DNA from 3 places in the Bacillus sp. Pc3 genome. Region 3 is predicted to be linked to each of the others. Evidence: riboswitches for the same ligand, from Rfam matches in the RefSeq annotation. Region 3 holds a riboswitch; each other region holds the start of a gene.
What was found. A riboswitch is a leader RNA that binds a small molecule or an ion and turns the genes downstream of it on or off. The one in region 3 is predicted to bind thiamine pyrophosphate.

Region 1: linked by a shared signal. The riboswitch ahead of thiT (energy-coupled thiamine transporter ThiT) and the one ahead of SB24_RS03160 (ECF transporter S component) in region 3 are both predicted to bind thiamine pyrophosphate.
Region 2: linked by a shared signal. The riboswitch ahead of SB24_RS02115 (acetylornithine deacetylase) and the one ahead of SB24_RS03160 (ECF transporter S component) in region 3 are both predicted to bind thiamine pyrophosphate.

What each region holds. Positions count from the first base shown of each region.
Region 1 covers NZ_CP010406.1:3,072,461-3,077,279, forward strand. Annotated here, with positions in the region: gene SB24_RS14690 (NfeD family protein) at 140-670, shown strand; gene SB24_RS14695 (flotillin lipid rafts scaffold protein FloT) at 690-2,219, shown strand; gene thiT (energy-coupled thiamine transporter ThiT) at 2,250-2,831, opposite strand; TPP riboswitch at 2,932-3,032, opposite strand; rRNA gene SB24_RS14705 (16S ribosomal RNA) at 3,399-4,819, shown strand, end outside.
Region 2 covers NZ_CP010406.1:532,483-537,301, forward strand. Annotated here, with positions in the region: gene SB24_RS02100 (YggS family pyridoxal phosphate-dependent enzyme) at 1-13, opposite strand, end outside; gene pgeF (peptidoglycan editing factor PgeF) at 18-854, opposite strand; gene SB24_RS02110 (YlmC/YmxH family sporulation protein) at 1,009-1,260, opposite strand; gene SB24_RS02115 (acetylornithine deacetylase) at 1,321-2,601, opposite strand; TPP riboswitch at 2,678-2,782, opposite strand; gene SB24_RS02120 (ABC transporter ATP-binding protein) at 2,787-3,584, opposite strand; gene sigG (RNA polymerase sporulation sigma factor SigG) at 3,713-4,495, opposite strand; gene sigE (RNA polymerase sporulation sigma factor SigE) at 4,636-4,819, opposite strand, start outside.
Region 3 covers NZ_CP010406.1:785,465-790,283, forward strand. Annotated here, with positions in the region: gene SB24_RS19900 (transcriptional regulator SplA domain-containing protein) at 1-41, opposite strand, end outside; gene SB24_RS03150 (glycoside hydrolase family 18 protein) at 130-1,392, opposite strand; TPP riboswitch at 1,541-1,654, shown strand; gene SB24_RS03160 (ECF transporter S component) at 1,834-2,433, shown strand; gene SB24_RS03165 (ABC transporter ATP-binding protein) at 2,420-4,057, shown strand; gene SB24_RS03170 (energy-coupling factor transporter transmembrane component T family protein) at 4,032-4,793, shown strand.

The DNA of each region.
Region 1 (4,819 bases), 1.7 Mb from region 3:
CCTCCTTTAGAGTAAACATATCATATCCGGATTGGATAATCATGTAATCAGCCTCCCTTATCAGAAAATTGAAACCATTTACCTTTACATCCGTATATAAAGTAACACTCCGACACATCGGCTGAAAGGAGGATAGAAGATGGACATATTTCATCTGCCGCTTGAAACGGTCTATCTTTACACATTGATTATTTCGGGAAGTCTCACGCTTTTGATTCTGTTTTTTCAAGATGTGTTTCACGGCCTCTCGGAAGCCATTCCTGTTTCATTTTTAAATCCTGCATTGATTCTGTCTTTTTTAACAATCTTTTCAGCCTCAGGTTATATCGGCGAAATCGCCGCTCCGCTATCAAGTTCTGTCATTGCGTTGCTTTCATTTGTTCTTTCGGTTCTTTTGGTCAGCCTGCTTCACTTCTTCGTCCTTGTCCCGCTTTCATCAGCGGAAGAATCGCTCGCTTACCGGGAGACGGATTTAAAGGGCAGAGTCGGCAGGGTCATTACTTCCGTCCCGAAAGACGGCTATGGAGAAGTGATCATAGAGGGAATAGGGGGCGCCATTTCTAAATCAGCCGTCAGCTTTGATCAAGAACAGATCAAGTACGGAACTGCCGTATTAGTGATTGACGTGAAAGACGGAGTGCTTTTTGTGACGCCGCATGAACCAATCTGATATCTAAGGGGGAACTGTTATGACTATGCCGATTATCATCGTTATCGGAATCGTATTCTTTTTACTCATCGCACTTATTGCTGTATTTATTACGAAGTACCGGACAGCGGGGCCGGACGAAGCCCTTATCGTGACCGGAAGTTATTTGGGAAATAAGAACGTCCACATTGATGAAGGCGGAAATCGTCTGAAAATCGTCCGGGGCGGGGGAACGTTCGTGCTCCCGGTATTCCAGCAGGCAGAACCTCTCAGTTTACTGTCAAGCAAACTTGATGTCTCTACACCTGAAGTCTATACAGAGCAAGGCGTGCCGGTAATGGCCGACGGAACCGCCATTATTAAAATCGGAGGCTCCATCGGTGAAATCGCCACAGCAGCTGAACAATTTTTGGGGAAATCCAAGGACGACCGTGAGCAGGAGGCGCGGGAGGTGCTGGAAGGCCATCTGCGCTCCATCCTCGGCTCCATGACCGTTGAAGAGATTTATAAAAACAGGGAAAAGTTTTCTCAGGAAGTCCAGCGGGTCGCGTCTCAGGATCTTGCTAAAATGGGGCTTGTGATCGTTTCTTTTACGATTAAAGACGTCCGCGATAAAAACGGCTATCTTGAATCATTAGGTAAGCCGAGAATCGCCCAAGTCAAGCGGGATGCGGACATTGCCACGGCAGAAGCGGATAAAGAGACGAGGATTAAACGCGCGGCCGCTGATAAAGACGCAAAAAAATCAGAGCTGGAGCGGGCGACGGAAATAGCTGAAGCGGAAAAAATCAATCAGCTGAAAATGGCGGAATACAGAAGAGAGCAGGATACAGCAAAAGCCAATGCCGACCAGGCATATGATCTTGAAACAGCAAAAGCCCGCCAGCAGGTGACAGAGCAGGAAATGCAAATTAAAATTATTGAGCGGCAAAAGCAGATTGAATTGGAGGAAAAAGAAATTCTGCGCCGTGAGCGCCAATATGACTCTGAAGTGAAGAAAAAAGCCGATGCTGACCGTTACTCGGTGGAACAAGCGGCCGCGGCCGCAAAAGCGAAGCAGCTCGCAGAAGCGGATGCCGAGCAGTACAGCATCGAAGCGATGGCCAAGGCGGAAGCGGAACGCGTGAGAATTGACGGTCTTGCTAAAGCGGAGGCTGAAAAGGCGAGAGGAGAAACCGAAGCGGAAGTCATCCGCCTGAAAGGTCTCGCAGAAGCGGAAGCTAAAGAAAAAATCGCCGAAGCATTCGAAAAATACGGGCAGGCTGCAATCCTTGATATGATTGTGAAAATGCTGCCTGAATATGCGAAGCAAGTCTCAGCGCCTCTTTCCAACATTGATAAAATAACCGTCGTTGATACGGGAGGAAGCGGTGAAAATGGCGGGGCCAATAAAGTCACAGGCTACGCAACCAATTTAATGGCCGGTCTTCAGGAAAGCTTAAAAGCATCTTCCGGAATCAATGTAAAAGAGCTTATTGAGAATTTTTCAGGCAAAGGAAACATAAAACAAAGTATAAATGAACTTACAAAAGAACTGAGTGATTCAAACGAACGGCACAGCCCGGAATAAAAAAACAGCAGGCGTAAACCGCCTGCTGTTTCAGTTTGTCCGCTTAGCTTCAAGAAGCCGCGGCGCAGTCATGAATAATAAGATAAGGACAATGGCCGAAAGGATAAAAGAAGGAATCATATAAGTCGCGTTGTAGACGGACGAATAAATCCATACCGGCGTGCCTTTCGGAGCATAGCTTCCGAAAAAGACAGCTCCGGAGACCACATGTGCCGCATAGCGCAGCACACTGCCGATGAAAACACCGCCTATAACATACATCGTTAAAGCGCCTCTTTTTTTATTCAATGCCGATTCTCGTACACCGGAAGCAAACAAGCCGCTGAAACCGAGAACTGCAAATGCCGCGATGTAATCAAGAAATAGCTGCACCGGGTGCTGCAAAAACAAATTGCCGATGGCGATCTGGACAATCCCTGTCAAAAAGCCTGTCGTAAGCCCGGCTTTCACTCCCCAGCGGAATGAAATCAAAAAAATCGGAATCATCATAATAGAGACCGAACCGCCTTGGGGCATCCGGAGAAACATACCTGAGACAATGTCCAGAATGACAGCCGCCCCGGTCATAATCGCTATTTCAATTAAGCGCACAAGCTGTGTTGAATGATTCATAGTTTTCCCCCTGGTCAGACAACCGTAACAAGGATAAACAAAAAAGCAGCGCGGGGAAGGATGGGAAAAGGTCCGCGCGCTGCTTGCATAAACTGCAAATCATTTGGCTTTGCCACATCCCTACGCCAGCGTTAACTAACAGGTTCAAAGGGTCAGAACAAAACGTTCACTCTCAGCTTTAATGCTCCCCTTGTGGTCATCAAGTATTTAGTTCAATCTTACTATACAAGAAAATATGCCAAACCACAAGACAGCTTATCTTTCTATAGAAGAGAAACTGAAATAAGTATGAAAGAAAATAATTAATGATTTTTTTAAAAAAACTATTGTCATATTTTCAAAAGGGTGTTATATTATTAAACGTCGCTGATGAACAGCAGACAACAACGAAAAGCTTCGGAAACAACTTGAAAAAAGTTGTTGACATAAAAGAAGCTGAGTGGTAAGATAATAAAGCTGCTTCAACAAGCGGTAATGATCTTTGAAAACTAAACAAGACAAAACGTACCTGTTAATTCAAAGTTTTAAATAAATCGCACAGCGATGTGCGTAGTCAGTCAAACTACTTTATCGGAGAGTTTGATCCTGGCTCAGGACGAACGCTGGCGGCGTGCCTAATACATGCAAGTCGAGCGGACAGATGGGAGCTTGCTCCCTGATGTTAGCGGCGGACGGGTGAGTAACACGTGGGTAACCTGCCTGTAAGACTGGGATAACTCCGGGAAACCGGGGCTAATACCAGATGGTTGTCTGAACCGCATGGTTCAGACATAAAAGGTGGCTTCGGCTACCACTTACAGATGGACCCGCGGCGCATTAGCTAGTTGGTGAGGTAACGGCTCACCAAGGCGACGATGCGTAGCCGACCTGAGAGGGTGATCGGCCACACTGGGACTGAGACACGGCCCAGACTCCTACGGGAGGCAGCAGTAGGGAATCTTCCGCAATGGACGAAAGTCTGACGGAGCAACGCCGCGTGAGTGATGAAGGTTTTCGGATCGTAAAGCTCTGTTGTTAGGGAAGAACAAGTGCCGTTCAAATAGGGCGGCACCTTGACGGTACCTAACCAGAAAGCCACGGCTAACTACGTGCCAGCAGCCGCGGTAATACGTAGGTGGCAAGCGTTGTCCGGAATTATTGGGCGTAAAGGGCTCGCAGGCGGTTTCTTAAGTCTGATGTGAAAGCCCCCGGCTCAACCGGGGAGGGTCATTGGAAACTGGGGAACTTGAGTGCAGAAGAGGAGAGTGGAATTCCACGTGTAGCGGTGAAATGCGTAGAGATGTGGAGGAACACCAGTGGCGAAGGCGACTCTCTGGTCTGTAACTGACGCTGAGGAGCGAAAGCGTGGGGAGCGAACAGGATTAGATACCCTGGTAGTCCACGCCGTAAACGATGAGTGCTAAGTGTTAGGGGGTTTCCGCCCCTTAGTGCTGCAGCTAACGCATTAAGCACTCCGCCTGGGGAGTACGGTCGCAAGACTGAAACTCAAAGGAATTGACGGGGGCCCGCACAAGCGGTGGAGCATGTGGTTTAATTCGAAGCAACGCGAAGAACCTTACCAGGTCTTGACATCCTCTGACAATCCTAGAGATAGGACGTCCCCTTCGGGGGCAGAGTGACAGGTGGTGCATGGTTGTCGTCAGCTCGTGTCGTGAGATGTTGGGTTAAGTCCCGCAACGAGCGCAACCCTTGATCTTAGTTGCCAGCATTCAGTTGGGCACTCTAAGGTGACTGCCGGTGACAAACCGGAGGAAGGTGGGGATGACGTCAAATCATCATGCCCCTTATGACCTGGGCTACACACGTGCTACAATGGACAGAACAAAGGGCAGCGAAACCGCGAGGTTAAGCCAATCCCACAAATCTGTTCTCAGTTCGGATCGCAGTCTGCAACTCGACTGCGTGAAGCTGGAATCGCTAGTAATCGCGGATCAGCATGCCGCGGTGAATACGTTCCCGGGCCTTGTACACACCGCCCGTCACACCAC
Region 2 (4,819 bases), 250 kb from region 3:
CAGCAACACGCAAGATCTTACGCCTCCTTCATTCCGATAAAGGACATCATGCGTCCCGTTTTCCCTTTGTCGCGGCGGTGTGAAAAGAATAGTTCACGCTCTCGTTCGGTGCATAAACCGCTGACTGAAATGTTTTCTTCCGGAATGCCGCAATGTATCAGAAGAAGACGGTTGACCTCTTTTAAATCAAGCTGATACTGGCCTTTTTCCGTTTCGCATATGGCGGATTCAGCCGTAAAAGGCAGCGCCCGCACTTCATTGATGACGCGGTCGTCGACTGTATAGCTTCCCGCGCTGATGGACGGACCGATGACAGCCTGAATATCTGTTAAACGGGAGCCTTCTTCGTTTACCCAGCGTTCCGTCATGATGCGTCCGATTTGTTTGACCGTCCCCTTCCATCCGGCATGGGCAGCGCCGATAATGGATTTCACCGGGTCATAAAAATACAAGGGCACACAGTCCGCAAAACAAAGGGCCAAAAAAAGATTCGCATCTTTCGTGTAGAGCCCGTCCGTCCCGCGGAATGCGGAAGAATAGTCTCTCGCCCCTTTTCCTTTATCCCCGGCTGTCACGCGCCGGACGCGGTTTTCATGTGTCTGGTCGGCGAACACCCAGGAATCCAGATCAGTACCGCATAAGGACGCTATGACTTCACGGTTTGTCACAACATCATGAGCTTCGTCTCGGACGTGCAATCCGGTATTTAATGACTCATACGGAGGATTGCTGACCCCGCCGTTTTTCGTCGTGAATCCGGCGATGACCTTTGTGTTAAGCTGATTCACACAGTTCCAGTCTTCTATCATGAGTGCCGAGGGGGTGGTAAGACTAAACGGGTGATATGTATTCATGGAGATCCAACCTTTCGACAAACATTAAAAAAGCGTAATTTCCCACTCATTTTAACACAATTTTAAGCATACGTTTAGCGGCTGATTGAAAAATGAGATAAATAAATGTGCCGGAAACATTGAGATTTCCGGCTTTTTACAAGTAAAGGGAGGATTACGCTCCCCCCTTTGGTTCGTTTACACGCACTAAGATGACATCTTCCCCAATTTTAACTATATTTCGCCAAGGAATGATCATTTCCTCTTCTTTTCCGAAAAAACCGAGAACTTTTCCGCTGCCGCCTAAAATAATCGCCTGAATTTTTCCCGTTGTCACGTTAATATCAATATCACCGATGCTTCCGAGTTTTTTTCCGTTCGACACGTTTACCACATCTTTTATTTGAAATTCAGATATGCTGATCATCCGTATCACGCCCTTTGCCCGTTCTTTTTCCTATTATATGAACGGCCGGGCTGAACCTTGTCACATCGGGCAATCTTTTTTGCGGCTGCACCAGCCGAGGATAAATCTCAGCATAATTTTCGTATAGTCCATAAGCTCATCAACGGACACTTCCTCGTTTACGGAGTGGGCGTTTTTTAAATCGCCGGGACCGTATATGACGCTCGGAATCCCGGCATGATAAAGCCACCCTCCGTCAGTTACGGTTTGGGAAACATCAATGACGGGCTCCTGTTTTCTGACGGCTGAGTGTGATGCAGCCAAGACAGAAACTGCCGGATGGTCCGAATCGATTTCCAGCGCCGGGAACACCTCTCCTCTGTCTTCAATCATCGAAGATCCTCCCCATTTGAACACCGGCCTGTTTTCTTTGAGCCACAGATCACTGTCAGCGACACGATTAATATAGTCTTCGATTTCTGCGGCTGCTTGTTCGTACGTTTCGTTCGGATAAAAGTGGACGGTGATCCATAACCGGCATTCATCGGCGACAAACGCTGCGTGTCTTCCGCCTTCAATGACGGCGGGGTTGATCGTATTGGTGCCGGGCGCAAAGCCGGGATAGCTTTTCGTTACCGCCCAGTGGCGCTCCAGCTCTCCCAAGGCAGTGATGATTTTTGCCATTTTTTCGATGGCGCTCGCTCCGAATGTGCCTCCGCCCGCATGAATCATATTGCGCCTCATGCCGTCATGAAATGTTTGTTTGCTTTTCAATTCTATCCAGCCGGTGATGACACCGCCCTGCCCTTGAATATGCAGGCTGCTCGTATCCGCAACAACCGCAAAATCCGCGTGATAGCCGCGGTTGCAGCATTCCAGCGTCCCCGCCTCACCGACTTCTTCTCCGATTACAGACTGTACAATGAGGTCGCCCGGAAGCTCAATGCCGGCATCATGGATCAGCTTCAGAGAGAAAAGAACACACGCCAAACCCCCTTTCATATCAGCGGCGCCCCTTCCGATCAGCATGCCGTCTTTTACGATCGGCTGAAACGGGTCAGAGTGCCAGTCTTCGCCCCCGGCTTCTGCCACATCAATGTGTCCGTTTAAAATCAGGCTTTGATGCCTGCTTGAATCTGTCCCTTTTAAAACACCGACTACATTCGGATCTTCCGGATACACATCCCACATATCGACCGAGAAGCCCGTTTCTTTTAAAAAGCCGGCCACCCACTTTTGGGCTTCTGCCGTATTTCTTGCTGGCGGGGCCGGAATCGGAAAGGCTATCAACCTTTCAGCAATATGTATGAAGTCATTCCGCCGTTTTTCCGCCTGGTGTAACAGCATATCAATCTGATGCATTGGAAATCTCCCCTTTGGCTGTATCAAAAAACCCGTTTCATTCATGAAATGAAACGGGTGAAAAACGGATCTTCCTCCGCTTTTTTCACCGCTTCCCTCCGCCGGCATGATCCGGATCAGGTCCGTTAAGGGTTGAGACAACGTCTCTCTCAGCCGCATGGCAGCACCCCCAGGGTGAATTTATGTTATTTTACGGATGATGCCTCTTTTGCACGTGTTAAAAACGGGCGGCCATTGTTCCATAAGACATTGACAGGCGTATCGAAAAACGCTGTAAGCCGCTCGTCAGAAAGCATGTCCCTGATTTTCCCGGAGGCGAACACCTCGCCCTGTTTTAAAAGCAGCGCCTGATCAAATACCGGCAGAATTTCTTCAGCGTGATGGGTGACATAAAGGATGGACGGCGCATTTTCTTTTTCGGCGATCGACGTAATCGTGTCCAGCAGCTGCTCCCTTGCCATAAAATCAAGACCCGTCACGGGTTCGTCCAAAATCAGCAGTTCCGGATCAGCCATAAGCGCCCGCGCAATCAGCGCTCTTTGTCTTTCCCCTTGTGATAATGTTTCATACCGTCTGTCGGCGTAACTGATGGCGCCCAAATCCTTCAGAAGACCGATCGCTTTTTCCCTTACCTGCTCACTCGGAGTTTCGTACAGCCCGATTGAAGCGTACGCGCCGCTGAGGGCGATTTCAAAAGCGGAGTCCGCGGCATATAATTTGTGCTGAAGACCTGCTGAAACAAGGCCGATTTTCCTCCTGAGCCTGTCACCGAGCTCTGTTTTGCCGAATTGATGGCCGAGCACCTGCATCTCTCCTGAAGTGGGGAAGTAATAAGAGCATAACATATTCAGCAAAGCCGTTTTTCCGGCTCCGTTTAATCCGTACAGCACCCAATTTTCGTTTTTCTCGACGCGCCAGTTGATATCTTTCAAAATCCATTTCCCGTTTCTTTTTAATGACACACTGTCCAGCTGTAAAATCATTGCAGTTTCCCCCGTTTACTTTATTTAAATTTTCCAAAAACTTTTACACATTAGAATACATCACTTTTTTGCAAACGTAAACCATCGCATGAAAAAAGCCTTTAAACAAGGTTTAAAGGCTTTTTCCGTTATTGATGGATATTCTTATTCATTTGTTTAATGGCTGCCTTTTCAAGCCTTGAGACCTGAGCTTGGGATATGCCGATTTCTTCAGCGACTTCCATTTGGGTTTTCCCTTGGAAAAAGCGCTTTCGCAAAATCATTTTTTCCCGTTCGTTCAGTCTTCTCATGCCTTCTTTCAGAGCCAGCTCCTCAATCCATTGTGTATCCTTATTGCGCTCATCGCTGATCTGGTCCATCACGTAAATCGGATCGCCGCCGTCATTATAAATCGGCTCAAACAGTGAAACCGGATCCTGGATGGCGTCAAGGGCAAACACAATTTCTTCATGGGGCACTTCAAGAACTTTAGCGATTTCCTCTGCTGTCGGCTCCCTGCTTGTCTCACTGATTAACCGCTCTCTTACTTGAAGCGCTTTATATGCGATATCGCGAAGCGACCTCGAGACGCGGATCGGATTGTTATCCCGCAAATATCTGCGGATTTCTCCGATGATCATCGGTACAGCGTATGTTGAAAACTTAACATTATGGCTTAGGTCAAAATTATCAATGGATTTCATTAGTCCGATGCAGCCGACCTGAAATAAGTCATCAACATACTCTCCTCTGTTGTTAAACCTCTGAATGACGCTTAAGACAAGGCGCAGATTGCCGTTTACAAGCTTTTCCCTCGCTGAATCATCGCCCTCATCCTGTAATTGCCTAAACAGCTTTCTCATCTCTTCATTCTTGAGCACCGGTAATTTGGAGGTATCCACCCCGCAAATTTCGACTTTATTTCTTGACACGTTTTTCCCTCCCACTAGGAGCTGCTGTACAACGTTAAGTATCTCCTCGGGTGGGAAAAATATGCACCGCCATTTTACAGAAATAAACATCCGGCTGCGGCAATCCTTGCAGCAGTAAGGGCTGTCAGATGGAAAAAATTTTACACCATTTTGTTAAACTCTTTTCTCAGTCTTTTGATAATCCGCTTTTCGAGCCGGGAGATATAAGATTGTGAAATCCCCATCATGTCGGCTACATCTTTTTGTGTTTTTTCTTCTTCTCCGACAAGCCCGAAACGCAGTTCCATAATCTGCTTTTCTCTTTCGTTTAATTGCTCAAGCGCT
Region 3 (4,819 bases):
TACTCAGCCTCGTTGATATACTGCTCTTCCCTTTTCTTCATATGACAGACCTCCTGTTCAATTTTAGATTGTCCAAAAGAAGATCCGTTATCATAGGAAAAAAAATTACTTGCGGAGCGGGACATGCAGCTATATTTTTCGGATCGTGAAAAAGTTCCTAAGCAGCCACGGGCCCGGTTTGAAACCGAGCGTTAATTGCCACGCGCCGATCGCCTGCAGTCCGAACTCCCGAACGAGAACCATTTTTTCACTCATGCTCCGCACATCCTCAAACCACACTTCATGCGTTCTTCCATTTTCATCAGTATACCGGAAGTAAGGGGAACGCTCCTGCTGGGAATAACGGATCACTGATTGATGCTTCATGGCCGTTTCCATGGCGCGCTGATTGGAGATGGCGGATCCGATCGTTCCGGGACGGTACGGAATCACCCAATCATACCCGTACAGCGGAACACCGAGAATCACTTTTCTTCTCGGCACCCTGCTGATGGCAAAATTGATCGTTTGCCTGACCTCTGTCAAAGGCGCCACAGGTCCCGGCTCACTGCCGGCGTGGTGCCAGTCGTACGCCATAATGAACATATAATCGACGACGGCTCCAATTCCGCCGTAATCATATCCCCTCAGCCACGGCACTGCATCACTTGTTTTCGCCGGAACCGATATCGTTAACGCGAGCTGATGCTCTGAAAGCCGGGTTTTTAACTGCCGGAGAAATCCTGTGAAGAGGTCCCTGTCAGCTTCTCTGACCCGTTCAAAATCGATATTTACACCGCCGTATCCCTTTCTTACGGTTAAGGAGACGATATTGCTGACGAGATTCGTTCTTGCCGTCGGATTTTGCAGCACTTGATGGGCTAATTCCGGACTGAATCCCCCTTCTGTCAGATTCGTAATGACGGCAAGCGGGCGCACTCTGTTCTGCCATGTGGTTTCTATTGCGGTTCTGTCGTTTAAATCGTTAATGATATCTCCATTCGGGCCAAAATGATATTCAAACAAAGAAATCGCCGAAGAATACGGCGCAAAATCATTAATTAGCTCTCTATCCGCTTCAGGCGTCCGAATGACATAAAATTGCAGGGTTCCCGCAAGATAGTTAGAGATATCAGGAATCTTCACTTTCATACCCGCCCGCAGCCGGTTCGGCGGAATATCCGGGTTTGCCTGCATCAGCTGCATCTGCGGCACATAAGCCTTACCTGCGATAACGGCATACGTATCATTCGGCTGAACCGTATATTCATTAAGAGGGATTAAAAGCGCCTGCCCCGGAACGATATTCGTTTCCTCAAGCCCGTTGACACTTCTGATGCTGTCAACAGGGTATCCGTACTTTCTGCTGATGGAAAATAACGAGTCACCAGACTGCACTGTATGAACAAACATAGATGTCCTCCGTTTCCTTTTGATCAAAAGGGCTCTACTTATCTTTATGAATGATCATCCGGTCCGATTCCAAACTCTGTTTGGAGAAAGGCTGTTTACAAATCAGACATGATCAACTATGATGATGTCATCATAAAAAACTGTATAGGAAACGCACTAGGGGTGCTGTTATCGGCTGAGATAAAACATGCGGCAGGCGTGTTTTGATCCCTTATAACCCGATCTGGATAATACCAGCGTGGGGAAGTGCAGATTGACCGGAGCGCAGGGTTTTTCCCCATGCGTTTTCGTTCTGCTGCTGCATATTCCCTCGGATATGCAGTTTTTTATTTTTCATTAAAAAACGGGGGAGGACACCGCAATATGAAACTGAATATGAACCGCCTGTAAAATCATCTCTTTCATACATACGACTATCCGATAAGAAAGCAGGAGATCACAATGAAAATTTGGAAAATGAGAGAAATTGTCGTCATGTCCGTCATCAGTGTTGTATTTGCTGTCATTTATTTAGTATCAACTCATGCAAGCAATATAGCGGCAGGGTTTTTCGGCCGGATGAGCTATGAACCGATTTACGGTATCTGGTTTATCGTCTCGGTGATTGCCGCGTACATTATTCAAAAACCGGGAGCGGCTCTTGTTTCTGAAATCATCGCCGCGTTTGTGGAGTGCTTACTCGGAAATCCGTCAGGACCGATGGTGATCCTGATCGGGATCGCACAGGGAATCGGTGCGGAAGCGGTCTTTTTTGCGACACGCTGGCGGGTGTATACCCTGCCCGTGCTTCTTTTATCCGGTATAGGGTCTTCTGTGACGAGCTTCATTTATGACTTGGTCGTTTCCGGATACTCTGTTTTGAATCCGGGTTTATTAGCCGTCATGCTTCTCATCCGTCTGGTCTCAGGTGCGCTTCTTGCCGGCCTTCTCGGCAAAGCAATCAGTGATGCGCTGGCTTACACAGGGGTGCTGAACGGCATGGCGCTCGGAAAACAATTCAAGAAGAAAAAGAAACAGGTGAACCAAGATGCAGGCATCTGAGCCCCTTCTATCGGCCGGCCGTCTTACCTTTTCTTATGATCAGGATGAAAAGCCGATTCTTCAAAACGTGTCCTTTCAGCTCCGCAAAGGAGAGCGGGCTTTATTGCTCGGGCCGAGCGGATGCGGCAAAAGCTCGCTCGCTCTCTGTTTAAACGGTCTGTACCCGGAAGCATGCGATGGGGTTCAATCGGGAACCGTTTCTTTATACGGAACACCTCTTTCACATCTGACAGAGCCCGCCGCCAGATCCATCGGCGTCGTGTTTCAAGATCCGGACCAGCAGTTTTGCATGCTGACGGTTGAAGATGAAATCGCCTTCGGCCTGGAAAATTTGCAATATACAAAAGAAGATATGGACGCAATCATCGATGATGTTTTGGCAAAATTGGAGATCACTCATCTGAAAATGCGAACGATCGCTTCGCTGTCAGGCGGTTCAAAACAAAAAGTGGCGCTTGCCTGTATCATTGCGATGGAACCGGAACTCATTATTTTGGACGAACCGACGGCACAGCTTGATCCATATTCCGCACGTGAATTAGTGCGGCTGATCAAAGATCTTCAAGCAAAAAAAGGCTTCGGCCTTCTCGTTATCGAACATCAGCTTGATCATTGGGCGCCGTGGATGGACAGGACGATTGTCCTTGACGAAACGGGTCAGAAGGTGATGGACGGAGAGACGGACGTTATCTTTGAAACAAAGATTGAAGAGCTGATGCAGCTCGGCATTCCGATTCCGCGTGTGATCTCATTGCAGGAGCACGTCAGCATTCCTTTTACATTGTGTAAAGAAAAGCTGTTTCAAGAATCTGTACCGTCTCTGCCCGAACCCCGGCCCGCCGCGCTTTCGGCAGAAGACGCGCTGAGCGTTCACGGGCTGTCATTCTCAAGAGGAGCAGACGTCATTTTTCAGGATGTGAGCTTTTCCGTAAAAAAAGGTTCAATCACCGCGATTGCCGGCCCTAACGGAACAGGAAAAACAACGCTCCTTTCTGCCGCGGCCAAGCTCATCCGTCCGCTGGGCGGAGACATCAAAATAGACGGCAGACCGATTGATTCCTATTCTGAAAAAGAGCTGCGGCGGCTGATCGGATATGTTTTCCAAAATCCTGAACACCAATTTGTCACAGATTCCGCCATTCAAGAGCTGATGTTCGGTTTTGAAAGCAGCAGAGCCGCAAAGGAGAAAGCTCTTCAGCTGTTAACCCGATTCGGCCTGAGACGCCATGCCTCACAGCATCCGTTTTCTTTAAGCCAAGGACAAAAACGCAGGCTCAGCGTCGCGACGATGCTTATGCACAATGTGAACGTTTTGATGCTTGATGAACCGACTTTCGGACAGGATGCCAAAACGGCGCGGGAGTGTATGCAAATGCTCCGTGAGATTCAAAAGGAAGGAACGGCTGTTTTGATGGTGACACACGATATGGAACTCGTCTCAGATTATGCCGACACGATCCTTGTGCTCTGCGGCACGAAACTGGTATTCCGGGGAACTCCCGACGCTTTATTTTCTGATAACACCGGGATCGCCGAGCAGGCGCATTTGGCTTTACCGCTGCGGTATGAATGGATGAAACACGACAGGAGGCGGAGAAATGAACTTGCGGCTGGAGGCTGTTAACCCGTCAATAAAGGCGGCGGCTGTATTGTTATGCGTCATTATGCTGTCGTTTATTTATAATCCGTACACCCCTGCTTTGTTTTATATCATCATTGCGGGAGGCGTCCTCTCGGCGGGGCGTGTGCCGCTGAAAAAATGGCTGCTGTTCACGATTCCGTTTGTCATTCTGGCCTTCGGTTCTTTATGGACAGCCGCCGTATTCGGAAACGTCCCGACAACCGGAAGCAACCTGCTGTTTAAGCTCGGGCCGATTGCCGTCAACAGTGATAACGCGGCGCTCGGGATTTCTATCGCGTTTCGTATTTTATGTTTTTCCGCTTTGTCGATGATGTTTCTTTTCACAACCGATCCGATTCTGTTCATGCTCAGTCTGATTCAGCAGTGTAAGCTGCCGCCCAAGCTTGCATACGGCGTTATCGCGGGGTTCCGGTTTCTCCCTCTTCTGAAAGATGAAATCCTGATCATCCGGCAGGCGCACAGAATCAGGGGCGCGGCGTCTGATTCCGGGCTGAAAGGAAAGCTCTCCGCCTTCAGGCGCTTCACCATTCCGCTATTGGCAGGCGCAATCAGAAAGGCGGAACGCACGGCGATCGCGATGGAATCTAAAGGCTTTACGGGGAGCCGAAACCGCACGTTTTACAGAACTGTTACCGTGCGCCGCGCCGACTGGTGCTTTTTCCTGCTCGTGCTTCTGTTATTCGGGGCAAGCTGGCTCATTTCATTGTTGTTTGTATAAAAACAGGCCGCCGGAGTGATTCGGCA